3 regions of the Schwartzia sp. (in: firmicutes) genome follow, and region 1 is predicted to be linked to each of the others. Evidence: riboswitches for the same ligand, from Rfam matches in the RefSeq annotation. Region 1 holds a riboswitch; each other region holds the start of a gene.
What was found. Region 1 has a riboswitch for cobalamin ahead of cobI (precorrin-2 C(20)-methyltransferase). Riboswitches for the same ligand answer to the same signal wherever they lie in the genome.
Positions count from the first base shown of each region.

Region 2: it holds a riboswitch for cobalamin, as region 1 does, so the genes downstream of both, ACY69O_RS01600 (hypothetical protein) here and cobI (precorrin-2 C(20)-methyltransferase) in region 1, are expected to answer to the same signal.
Region 3: it holds a riboswitch for cobalamin, as region 1 does, so the genes downstream of both, nikB (nickel ABC transporter permease) here and cobI (precorrin-2 C(20)-methyltransferase) in region 1, are expected to answer to the same signal.

Region 1 covers NZ_CDXDFU010000156.1:628-5,045, reverse strand. Annotated here, with positions in the region: gene hemA (glutamyl-tRNA reductase) at 1-469, opposite strand, end outside; gene ACY69O_RS07055 (precorrin-2 dehydrogenase/sirohydrochlorin ferrochelatase family protein) at 438-1,085, opposite strand; gene cobI (precorrin-2 C(20)-methyltransferase) at 1,087-1,794, opposite strand; cobalamin riboswitch at 1,908-2,096, opposite strand; gene ACY69O_RS07045 (response regulator) at 2,240-2,911, opposite strand; gene ACY69O_RS07040 (type II secretion system protein GspD) at 2,995-4,404, opposite strand; gene ACY69O_RS07035 (hypothetical protein) at 4,418-4,418, opposite strand, start outside.
Region 2 covers NZ_CDXDFU010000035.1:2,317-6,734, reverse strand. Annotated here, with positions in the region: gene ACY69O_RS01615 (Rqc2 family fibronectin-binding protein) at 1-501, opposite strand, end outside; gene ACY69O_RS01610 (magnesium transporter CorA family protein) at 975-1,928, shown strand; gene ACY69O_RS01605 (hypothetical protein) at 1,947-2,177, shown strand; cobalamin riboswitch at 2,331-2,501, shown strand; gene ACY69O_RS01600 (hypothetical protein) at 2,824-3,165, shown strand; gene ACY69O_RS01595 (sirohydrochlorin cobaltochelatase) at 3,191-4,135, shown strand; gene ACY69O_RS01590 (nucleotide-binding protein) at 4,195-4,418, shown strand, end outside.
Region 3 covers NZ_CDXDFU010000072.1:300-4,717, reverse strand. Annotated here, with positions in the region: gene ACY69O_RS03315 (hypothetical protein) at 151-390, shown strand; gene ACY69O_RS03310 (metallophosphoesterase) at 580-1,755, shown strand; cobalamin riboswitch at 1,945-2,120, shown strand; gene nikB (nickel ABC transporter permease) at 2,251-3,195, shown strand; gene nikC (nickel transporter permease) at 3,197-4,018, shown strand; partial or broken gene ACY69O_RS03295 (ABC transporter substrate-binding protein) at 4,069-4,418, shown strand, end outside.

The DNA of each region.
Region 1 (4,418 bases):
TTCGGGTTTCCGTGCGGACACGTTTTCCTGTAGCAATAGCACGATGGAAAAGCGTATTCAGTATTGTACTGGTAGCGCCCTCCTCATGGGCTATGGCGTACGCCTGCTTTACCTGGCTCAGAATCTGTCCTTCTCCGATTACGAGAGAATCAAGACTGGATGCCACGTTGAACAGATGACGGATACACTCTTCATCCGAAAATTTATAGAGATACTCGCTGACATCATCTTCATTTCCGGTGAGATCAGACCAGAAATTCTTTAAAATCTCTGATTCATCGGTATCCATATCAACAACTGCATATATTTCATTGCGGTTGCAGGTGGAAAGCACAACAGCTTCGTCAATTCCTCCGTATTCGCTCAAATGACGCAGACCATTATGTATCTGTTCCTTTGTTAAAGAAAACCTTTCCCTTACTTCAACCGGTGCTGTTTTATGATTCAGTCCCAAAACGACCAATTGCATTTCTTACCTGTGCCTCCGCCTCATCATACTTCTTCTCTTTAACGAGAGCCATGACAGCATCGTCAAGAGCCTCCCGCCAGAAGGCTTGACGTGCAGTGCTCCCGGCAAGCTTTTCTTTCATTTCTTCACGTATAGGTGCCAATATCTCGAGCCATGGCCCGTAAACATCAATAATACCCTCCAGCTCCTGACGCAGTTTGCGTGAAAGCTCCGGGCTTGCTCCATTTGTTGACGCCGTCAGCAAAAGTCCGTCCTTTTCAGCAAAGGCCGGGAACATCAAATCGCTGAGATCCATCGGAGGAGCCGCCATATTCACCAGAGCACCCGTAGCCTTTGCTGCCCAGGCAGCAGAACGGTTTGCGGACTCATCATTGGTAGCGCACACAACAAGAAACATTCCCAAGACGAGTGATGCCGTAAACGGCTCGGCAATCCACTCAATATTTTCTTCCCGTGTGAATTTCAAAAGCTCGGAATCTATCTCCGGTGCAATAACACGAATCTGTGCCCCTGCTTCGTGAAGAGCCTTCACTCTGCGCAGTGCCACAGCTCCGCCGCCGATAACAGCACACTTTTTTCCGACCAGCTTGAAACTGACCGGTAATACCGCCGCCATCTTATTTCTCCGGCGTCCTGCGTGCCAGGACGGTAGACAGATAGTTGACCGGCTGGTCCTTGCGGGCGAGGATATCGTCAATGCGTTCCTCATCCGGCATGCCTACACGGCTGACCATAACAGAGTTTTCTATCATTTTATTCTTCACAAGAAGGTCGGCAATTTCAGGGAAGTTTTTGTAGACCTTCATAAGGACTACATTATCCGAAACCTCCATAACCTTTTCAATAGTTTCTTTGTCTGCCGTCGCCGGAATAATGCTCAGCACATCATTTCCCTCAACGATAGGCCAGCCAAGATGGCTGCCGATTGCAATGAATGCCGGAATACCCGGAATGGTCTCAATTTTTACGCCTTTTTTCTCAAGCAGACGGAAAATATAGATATAGGTGCTGAAAAACATAGCATCGCCCAACGTCAGGAAGCCTACATTCTTCCCCTGTTCAAGGAAGCCGAGAATTTCCTGTACATTCGATTCCCAGGCATCTGTAGACTGTTCGAAATGCTTAACCATCGGGAAAACCTGATATACAATCTGTACGTCGTCCCGAAGATACGGCTTAGCAATATCATATGCTACACTGCCGTCTTTTTTCTCGGTTTTCGGTGCAATAAGCACGTCAACTTTTCGAATGGTATTGACGGCTTTCATCGTCAAAAGGTCCGGATCTCCCGGTCCTACGCCGATTCCATAAAAAATTCCTGCCATTCCGATTACCCTCCTATATTGTATAAAGCAGCTAAGTGCAAAAAGAAAAGACCTTCCCCCAGGAAGGCCTGCTGATACAATTTAAATCCCCTTCCCTTCGCTCGTGGGTACAAACGGTGATTGTTGGGAAGGCAGATATCCTGACTCGACATCATTGCCGTGCAAAAGCTTTCCCGAACTTGGACTCGCGCCCGCGTTCAGTGTCATCGTTTCTGCCGACTCTGTCATACAGTGGCGTGACCGTGCCGGCATCTCACCGGCTTCTCTTTATTCCTGGCGGAACCTTACCCCGTCAACTTTCTTTATGCAATTCCATCATATGTATGACACTAATGGGTGCTGAGACTCCTGTCTCTGATACGAAGACCAAGTCCCCATAAAGCCCCAGATAATTCTCACTTTATAGTACAACGGTCATATCGACACTGTCAACTTATGAACAAATTTACTCAAGCGTCATTATCTTGTGTTTAAGAACATAGATAAGCGCCTGCGTGCGGTCATTAACATTGAGTTTGCGGAAGATATTTGTAAGATGGTTTTTAACCGTTTTTTCACTTACGAAAAGAGCCTGCGCAATATCCTGATTTGAGAAGCCCTTAGCGATACAGGAAAGAACGTCCATCTCGCGCGGCGTAAGGCGCTCAGCGCGGCCCTCTCTCCACATCTCGCGTGCCTTCTCGTTGACATCCTCGCCTTCCTGAAGACCGCCGAAAATACGCTCGGCAAGCTTCGGATATACAAAAGCATCGCCATTATTTACTACGTGAATTGCCTTGATGAGCATTGTCGGCTCAACATCTTTAAGAAGATACCCAAGCGCACCGTTGCGGAGCATTTCGAGCACATATTTATCGCTGCCGTGAATGGTAAGCGCGATAATGCGCGTGCGCGACTTAGCTGCCTGAAGCTGCTTTGTTACCTCAAGTCCGCTGAGATTAGGCATATTGAGGTCAAGCAGCAAAATATCCGGCTGCAGCACAAGAGTACGGGCAAGAGCTTCCTGTCCGTCTTCTGCCTCTCCTACAACCTCGAGATCTTCCTCGAAATTCAAAACGCGCTTAATTCCCTGTCGCAGCAGAGCATGGTCATCTGCAATCAAAATTTTTATAGACATAATGAATCTTGTCTCCTCTCGCAAATCACTCAGTATATTATACCAAATATATCAAACATATATCAAACGGATATAGTCCCGTATTATTTGCTTTTATTTTCTTTTTCAAAATCTTCCGAAGACTTTATGGCAGGAGATTCCCCTTCATCCAGCACATGGGCTGTAAGAAAAATCATAATTTCTGAATCGGATTTGCTTTTTCTGACGCTGCGGAAAAATGCACCCAATATAGGTAAATCTCCAAGGAAAGGAACCTTCGAAAGCGATTTTGATTCCTCACTCCCGATCAGCCCTCCGATTACCATTGTCTCTCCATCCTTCAGACGGACAACCGTATCTGCCGACCTCTTTTGAAACTGATATGCTTTCAATGAATCAACGTAAAGCGGTGAGCTGACCTCGGTATGTACCTTTGTGGTGATGGCCCCGTCGGGATTCACACGAGGTGTACAGCGAAGAATGATTCCGGCATCACGATATGTGATACTTGTCGTTGTCGCGGTATTCGTCGACGTCACCACCGGTACGGGAACCTCGCCCCCGATATTTATCTGGGCTTCACGCCCCTGAAGTGTCGTGATGTTTGGACGCGCCAGAAGCTTTGCCTTGCCGTCGGTTATCAGAGCCTGTATCTGCGCTCCATAGTAGAATTCAAAAGGATGGCCGCCCGGCCCGTGTCCGAACCGTATAATTCCCGGCATCGACTCGCCGTTCTTCCACGTCCGTTCAGCAGTTTCCTTGGGAACGGATTCCGTTACTGTCGTATATGAACCGTCCGGATTCTGCACAGAATGTCTTCTCGATTCATAGTCTTTAGTGTACTCAGGATACTGAGGTACCTTAGACCATTCCCATTCTACACCAAGTTTCTTTGAAGCTTCTTTGGAAATCGCAATTACCTTTGCTTCCAACGATACCTGTTTTATCGGCTGGTCAAGCGCCCTTACTATACGCCTCGCCGCCTCATTTTCTGCCGCGGTACCGTAAAGCACAAGCGTATTTGTCCCCGAATCAGCAAGTACACGCTCCGCAGCTCCTACACCCGAACCGCCCGTTTCCTTTGACGGGCTGCTTTCCTTCCGGTCAGCTTTTCTTAAAGCCATGGAAACCGCTTCTCTTACCGTATCAAGTTCAGCATATTGCAGAGGATACGTATACATACGGTAAAAAGCTGAATTCTCGGGCTTTATCGAACTAACTACAAAAACATCTCCGCGCCGTTCCACGGCAAGTCCCTTAGCCGCGGCAATCAGTTCTACCGCGTCATCAGGCTCTACCCCGTCCAGCCGCATAGATACCAGGCCTTGCACAGAATCATCTACTACAAGATTGATATCACCCAGACGGGACACCATTGAAAGAACATCGCGCACATTTCCGTCAGACACATTCAGAGTAACCTGCTCTGCTCCGGCATCTGCGTTCCAAAAGCAAAACGCCGCCAAAAACGAAAATATCGCCGTTTTAAATTTTGGGGTCCCATAAATCCTCAATACATTTTCCTCCT
Region 2 (4,418 bases), on a different contig from region 1:
ATCCTGAGAGGGGGGCGCTTCGTAGGCTTCGCCGGGAAGGACTTCGCGTACACGGCTGCTGTTTGCGCCGACCTTTCTGAGGGAATCTATTATTATTCCATCCTGCACCAGTATGAGATTGCTGTATTTACCCATAAGCTCACAGACGAGAGTTTTTGTGACTATGCGTCCACCTGCGCCTACAACGTCAATATCGAGAGCAATGATACGGTCAAGTCCGTGCTGGCGCACCTGCGCGATACGTCCCGTTTCTATCTGCTTGCGGAGAACCATACAAAAGGTAGGAGGCTCAGCGGGGCTTTCAAGGGGAGCATCCAACCGGTAAAGAATCGGGTTCTGCGGCTGTATGGAAATATAGAGAAGCTGGGTTGAACCGGGCTGACGTACGGAAAACGTCAATGTTTGTTTGTTTGGCTGTGTTATTTTATCTATCCGCCCACCGGCGAGTGATTTATTAAGCTCTATCACAAGGCGGCGCATTGAAAAGCCGTCAAGACTCATAAAATGACCTCATTTCAAAATGATTTACTCTAGTATATATCATGGAAGGAAAAATGTGAAAAAAATCTTGCCCATACAGGCTGTTTGGTATATACTTTTTTGAGGTAAAACCGTATTTTGAAATTCAAGGAAACGCTGATTAAATGAAGTCGTCCGGATTGATGCAGATGGTGCGTCCCTCCCAAGGCGGCAAACCGCAGGCATAGCGGTGCTATGCTGAGGATTTGTCAACACAGGGAGGACACACAAGATGCATTAAAATGGGCAGCTGAATTAATCAGTGATTCCTAAAATAGAGGATGGTGAGAAAGATGGACGGCGATCACCCTGATTTATGTTGGTATCGTATAATTACAAATCGCAGGGAACGCTGCCATTTTCTCAGCATTTTTAATGAGATGTGGGAGCGCTTTTGAGCTGTGCCTCTTTAGCGCTTTTTTGAGCCCGTTCCCTGCAGGGAAGGGGTTTTTTCTATGCTCAGAATACTGAAATCCCATGAGAGCGGACGGCTCGAGGAACTGAGCCTGGAGACTCTCGAAAAGGGAGCATGGATCAATATTATTGATCCGACACCGTATGAACTTAAGGTCGTCGGTGAACTTACGGAGGTCGAACCTGACTTCCTGCGTTCCGCATTGGATGATGAGGAGCGCTCCCATACAGATGTCGAGGACAATTCAATCATGGTCCTGACCAATGTTCCGGTCATGCGTTCATATGACAGCTATGATACACTGCCTTTGGCTATTATTTTGACAAAGGAATATATCATTACGGTCTGCCTGGAGGAAACTCCGGTGCTGTCCGAGTTTAACGAGCGGACTGCAAAGCTTTTCCGCACGTTCAAAAAGACACGTTTTCTGTTCCAGATACTATATAAATCCGCAACATTCTATCTGCGTTACCTTCGTCAGATAAGCAAGCTCTCCGATGAAATTGAGCATATGCTTCGGGATTCCATGCGTAACAAGGATATTATGCGTCTTTTGGAGCTGCAGAAAGGTCTGACGTACTTTAACGCGGCTCTGCGTTCTGACGGTGCAGTTTTGGACAAGCTGCTGCGTCTCCGCACGAATCCTGCAACTCAGGCGGTACTTAAGATGTATGAAGAGGATGAGGACCTTCTGGAGGATGTAATAATCGAGAATAAGCAGGCCCGCGAGATGGTTGAAATGTACAGCAAGATTCTCGCGCGAATGGCGGATACGTTCTCGTCTATTATCTCCAATAACCAGAACCTCGTTATGAAATTCCTCGCTGCTATGACGATTATTCTGGCAATACCGACGGTAATATCGAGCTTTTTCGGTATGAATGTTCCGGTTCCTCTGGCATCCAGCGCCGACGCGTTTCTTGTGATTGCCGGTCTTTCGGTTTCAATTGCCGGATTCATGGCATTTGTGCTTTGGCGTCACAATATGTTTTGATGAAAGGGACGTTTTTATATGGGCGTTATGCTTGAAGCAAGACTCAAAGCAGGAGAAATTTACGGAGATTTTGAAAATAATGAATATGTCTACATGCCTGCCAGTGAGTTTGGCGTAGAGAAACCTTTGTGCGTGTATGAAACACAGAACGGGCGCGAGGATGTGACCTTCGAAGAGGCGCTTCGCCTTGTGAGAGTAAGGAGTCTGCGACCTGTAATACACCCTAGGCTGGGAAAGACATCATGCTGATGCGTGTAGCAGGTATATGCTTTAAAAAGTGTAAAGCATATACCCGCTACACGCTTTATTTCTGCGGAAAATAGTGCTTGACAAGCATTTTGTCCCGTGATATTCTTGCAATGTAATCGGGATACGGACATCCCGAACAAGACTCCTTAAAAGTGAACACAGTTTGAATCAGGTGTCAGCGACTTAATAGAAAAGTTGGTAAAAGCCAACGCGGTCCCGCCACTGTAACAGAGAGTTCTTCGGCATTAGCCACTGGATATTCCGGGAAGGCGCCGAAGGATGATGACCTGAAGCCAGGAGAACTGCCTGATTGACAATCACCGATTGACCTACGAGCGATGGGAAGGGGATTTGGCAGACAGCGTCTGTTTTATTGGCGTACTCTGTAAATGATGACTCTTTTCCGTTCGGGGAAAAGAGTCTTTTATATTGGCGGAAAGTTTTCCGTGAGTTCAGCTTAATGGAAAGCATTGCTCATACATTCCATTCAACTCTTTACACGCCGACTGCGGCGGGCCTCCGGGGTGGACTCCCGAGAGGCCGATTTTTTTGTCAAAAAACAGGCTGTGATATGATTGATAAGTTTGCAAAGACAATGGACGCAGTTTCTGTTAAAATATAGAAAAGTAAAGGGAGGAGATTTGAAATGCAGGTAAATGAACAAACAGACTATGCTGCAGATTTGCAGATGACGGCAGAGGCTCCGCTCAGTGAAAATCCGAATGTTAAAATTGAAAAACGTGCTCCGCTGGCAGCGCGCCTTAAAGAGACACGTCCGGAGCTTATGGGTGCTCTTGAGACTCTTCGGAAAAAGCTCGGAGACGACGATTATGCCAAATATATTGAGCCGCTCAATAATGTGACGAAAAGCGGTGGAATGCTTCTTATGGTAGCTGGCGATTTGCGCCAGAAATCACTTCTTGAGCGCGATTTTATTCCGCAGATAAAGGAAGCTTTTGAGGTTCAGGTTGTACGTCTGGTTGTCTGATTTTGAAAAATAGGAGATGCTTGCTTTGCAGGATAAATGTTGTGCAAAATTTAGCGTGCACCCTGAGGTCAAGCATGTGACCATGGCGCTCCGCCATGCGACGCAGATAGGTGTTCTCAGCTATGATACGCCTGAGCTGCAGTCGCTTCCGGATAAGGACGCAATACTGGTCATGAGCTTCGGTACAACTATAACTGAAACACGGCGCATAACCATAGAAAGAACTGTGGAGGAAATACAGCGCAATCATCCGGGTGTCAAGGTAGTACTTGCTTTTACCTCGAACATTGTCGTTGAACGTATTGAGGAAAAAGAAGGAATTCACTATCCTATGCCGGAAGAGGCACTGCGCGATCTTCGCAGTGAAGGTTATACGCGGGTTGCAATGACCACGCTTGATTTGTTCCCAGGGATTGAGTACACCTATGATACCAGTGTGTTCCACCTGTATAAAGCACAGTTCAAGCGGTCAACAATGGGTACGCCGCTTATCTACTGGATGGGACAGAACGGGCGGCGTGATGATGCTATGGACTTTGTAAAGGCCGTGGAAACCCAGTTTCCGGCGAGAACACCGCAGACTGCGGTGCTTTTGATGGCTCACGGGTCACCTCACCCGTCCAATGCATTTTACGATACGATTCAGAGCCGTCTGATGCAGCAGGGCTTCAGAAATGTTTTCGTATATACCATGGAAGGCAGGCCGAATCTTACGGACGTTATTCCGTATCTGAAACGGGCAGGGGTTAAAAAGGTAACACTCATGCCTCTTATGATGGTTGCCGGAACGCATGTGAAAAAGGATATGCTTGCGGAAAATCCCAAGAGCCACAAGTTTCAGCTTGAAGCGGCAGGCTTTGAGGTAGAAGCGTATCTCAAGGGCCTTGGCGAGAATGATGCCGTTCGAAAAATGTATGTTGAGCGCGCGGATGAAGCGTATGAATACCTTAAGGATAAGAATAAAGATTAATATTGAGCCTCTGTGTAAGCAGGGGCTTATTCTTTTAAATCGGGAGGGAGATACCCGGCATGAAAAAGATAGCATTTTATGGAAAAGGCGGAATAGGAAAATCCACCACGGCTTCAAATGTGTCTGCGGCATTCAGTGAAATGGGAAAGTGCGCGGCTCAGATAGGGTGCGACCCGAAGAATGATTCCACACGTCTTCTCCTGGGACATATCTGCCGTCAGACTGTGCTTGATTTGGAGCGTGAAAGGCGCGGCGGAGAGATACTGGCGGAGGAAATTGTTCA
Region 3 (4,418 bases), on a different contig from region 1:
TGTACATATTTACATACATGTGTTATAATATAGCTGTCGTTTGAGATGAATGACACCACTCTGCATGGCGGAGGGCACACTCCGACCGTGCACAACCTGAGACAGCCGGACAATCCGGGTGCCTTGGAGTTCACTGCTGGGGGGATATTCATGGCAATTCGTAACGTGGTAATGGACCGACGGGACAGTGCAGATTATCGAAATCATCTAAAACGAGGCGGGTTCTTGTCAGCCAGCTATTTGTCGATCAGTGGATTTGACGCAAATAGGCTGAAGAAACTCGCTCAGCAGGGGAAGCTTGATGCTATCCGCTGTGCTATCGGAAAATCAATCCGGTGGTACTATTCGGAAAAGCAGGCTGAGCTTGCACATCTTCGGGGGCTCGCATAGCGGGCTTGTTAAATGTCTTTGAAGACTTCTGCCGTACCATTTGGTGCGGCAGTTTTTTTGTATGCGCTATTTAACGGAACAAGTTCATTTTATTCAGCGAGGTTTCATAGTTTCTTCGGATAATTAAGAAAAAATCGTACCGGTTTAAGGTACAAAAGATTATATGTGTAAATAAAGGCGGGAATAAATGTGTGGTTTTTCTGGTTAATGCTGCTGATGGTGTTGTTTACCGTGGGCGGTCTGGCGTGGTGGGGCCTTGATATTGTCACGTCAGAACGTGAGCGTGGTACCGCAAGAAAGCTGCTTGTGATTTTTGATGTGGTATCAGTTGTGCTCCTTTTTGTCGGACGTCATATTCCCTGGGCTTCGGATACCTTTTTAAAATATGGGCTTATGTTCATGACGGCAGTATGGATGGCAGAGCTTTTTTTCGGGGCAGCTGCTCTTTTGGTGAGGCTGCTTAGAAAAATCGTGCACACATATAATAGGAAGGAAAACGATAAAGCGACACCTCAGGATATGAGCAGACGCCGGTTTATTAAAGGCTCTCTGGCACTTCCTGCGGCTGCGGCAATCGGAGCTGCGTACGGAACGGCAGTTGAAAGAACGGAAACTGTCGTGCGCAGCTTTGATGTTCCTGTAGAAGGACTCGGAGCTAAAGCGGAGGGATTCAAAATTGCCCAGCTGAGCGATGTACATCTGGGGCTCTTTTACTCTTTGAAGGATTTAAGACGATTAATGGAGCAGGCGGCCGCAACAAAAGCAGATGCTCTTGTAATAACAGGAGATCTCTTTGATGATGATGACATAAATGAAGAGGCGGCTGAAATAATTAACGGATTTTGCGGAGCATTTCCACAGGGAATATGGTTCTGCTATGGCAATCATGAGTATTTCCGCAACATAGGCCGCACGAAAAAGGCTTTGGCAAAAACTCAGATTCGCGTGCTTGCAAATGATAATGCCTGTGTAGTTAAGGACACACGCCCGATTTACTTCTGCGGAGTTGATTATCCGAGAATACGCCCGCGCTTTGAAGAACTGGAAAAATCATTTATGAAGGAAACCATGGATAATGTTCCTAAAGATGCAGTAAGTATACTCCTGGCTCATCACCCTGATTTTATTGATGATGCTGCAGAATACGGCGTGACACTGGCACTTACGGGACATACTCACGGAGGGCAGCTGGATGCTTTTGGGGTTCCTCTCGTCCCACCTGTCTTCAAATATTTGAGAGGAAAGTATATAGTAGGTATAACCTTTGGGTACGTTCATTGCGGAAACGGAAGCTGGTTCCCATTCAGATTCGGCTGTCCCCCCGAAATACCAGTGTTTAGACTGACCTCAGCCAAGCTTGGCTGAGGTCTTTTATATGTCCTGAAGGCGATAAAAAATGCAGCTTTATTGGGTCCGGTTGTTTAAATGTAAATAAAAACCATTAAATGATTATTGAATTGTTGTTAAAAGATAGGTCTATTTACCTATACACTGTATGATAGCTATACAGTGTATCCTTTCTTATAGATTTAATTTAGGTGACTGCGCCTAAATACATAGTAGGACGTTATGGGTGCCCAAGTGTGTTTGGTGGGGAAAAGGAAAGCAGGTGAGAATCCTGCGCTGTCCCGCAACTGTGAGACCATGACAGTCTTGATTTTCCGACAGCAGCGGAAGATGAAGAGTGCGTGCGTTCAAGTCAGAAAGCCTGCTCGTAACAAGATCCATTGGTTGACTCACGGTTGATGAGGAGATGGGTGGCTTGTGTTTTTTTGCCTTTTTATAAAAAACACGGCACTGCTCTGAATCAGCTATGAAGGGATGGGTTCGGAGTATTTTTATTTTAGGAGGAGAAAAATTTTGGGTAGAAAAGAACTGCTGCAAAGGTTCGGGCAGATGATCATTACACTCATTGGTGTAACGATTCTGACCTTTGGACTTACGTATATCGCACCTGGTGATGCCGTTGATGCGATTTTGGAAACAGGTGATACGCTGGTATCTGCAGAGGTAGTTGAGCAAACACGTCACGAGCTCGGCCTTGATCTGCCGTTTCACATGCAGTATCTGAACTGGCTGACGGGACTTCTTCACGGCGATATGGGTATTTCCTATTCAGCAAAGATGCCGGTTATCGATCGCATGATGCTGGGTGCTCCAGGTACGCTGGTGCTTACGGGAACGGCTGTACTCATGATGCTGGTGGTTTCTGTGCCGGTAGGTATCGCGGCTGCGGTTTACCGCAATTCTTTTATTGATTATCTTTCCCGTGGACTTTCCTTCCTCGGCGTTTCCATGCCAAGCTTCTGGGTAGGTCTTCTGTTGCTTTACATCTTCGGATTGAAGCTGGGAATGTTCCCGATTTCGGGCGGTGAGGTTGATGTGCGTCACATGATTCTTCCGGCGGCAACACTTTCCATCGTTATGATATCGAAATTCACGCGCCAGGTGCGCACTGCTGTGCTTGAGGAGCTTGGCAAGGATTATGTTACAGGCGCTCAGGCCCGAGGCATTCCAATGAACAAGATTCTTTGGCACCATGTGCTTCCGAATGCCTGCCTGCCGCTTGTTACCCTTCTCGGTACATATATCGGCTGGCTTTTGGGCGGCGTTGCTGTCGTCGAGATGGTCTTCTCATGGCCCGGACTTGGCTTTATGGCAGTCCGCTCCATCATGATGCGTGACTTCCCTCTGCTCATGGGATTTGTTCTTTGGATTGCAATACTGTATATGATCATTAACCTTTTGGTTGATGCTTCCTATTATATTCTGAATCCGCGACTCAAGAAGAGAGGAGGGAAATAAGTTGAAGTTCTTTAAGAATGAAAAGAATGTATTCCGTTTTTTCAGCGGCGTGATTCTTTTTATTGTTTTTGTTGCAGCGTTCGGCCCGTTTTTGTGCAGTGCTGATCCGTATGCTTCCAATATGTCAGCGTCTATGCTCCCTCCCTCTGCCGAGCACTGGTTCGGCACGGATAAGCTGGGCCGTGACTGCTTCACGCGTATAATCTACGGTGCCCGCGTTTCTCTTTCCATGACGCTCATCACTGTTCTTCTGATGGCATCTATCGGCACGCTTATCGGTATTATCGCGGGCTACTGCGGCGGCAAGGTCGACACCTTCCTTATGCGTATTACCGATATGATGATGGCGTTTCCGGGCATCGTACTTGCTATCGCTATTGCCGGTGTTCTTGGCGGCAGCGTGGTAAACACGGTGCTGGCTCTTGCAGTTGTCGGCTGGACGAAATATGCCCGTCTCGGACGAAGCCTTACATTAAAGCTTGTACAGAGCGAGTTCATTCAGGCAGCCGTTACAAACGGTACTAAGCCGGTGGCGCTTCTTCACCGCCATATCGTCCCGAACATCATGCAGATGGTCATTGTCACGGGCGCTATGGATATCGGTTCCATGATTATGGAAATCGCGGGTCTTTCATTCCTTGGTTTCGGTGCACAGCCGCCGACAGCGGAATGGGGTCTCATGCTGAACGAGGGCCGTCAGGTTATGCAGATGGCACCTTGGGCAATGATTTTCCCGGGTCTTGCAATCCTCTTTGTTGTTTCCTCATTTAACCTTTGGGGCGACAGCCTGAGGGATCTTACAGATCCGAACCGCTCTCACTAAGTTAGGCAGCATTTTTGTTATATCTATATTTATGAAAGAAGGTACACAGAATGGTATTTAGCAACAAACTTAAGAAAAGTGTTATGGCAGGTCTCGCTGTCACGATGGCAGCTACGATGCTCGTAGGCTGCGGCGGTGGTGACAAAGGCGGCGCAAAGGGCGACTCCAAGGTCCTGAAGGTCGGTGTCACGAACTTCGCTGATACTCTTGAGCCGACACAGAACTACTTTGCTTGGGTAGTTATGCGTTATGGTATGGGCGAAACGCTCTCCAGATTTGATGAGAAAATGAACGCTAAACCGTGGCTGGCTGAAAGCTGGAAAATCGGTGATGACCATCTTACATGGACGTTCAAAATCCGTGACAACGTTAAATTCTCCAACGGCAAGCCGCTGACGGC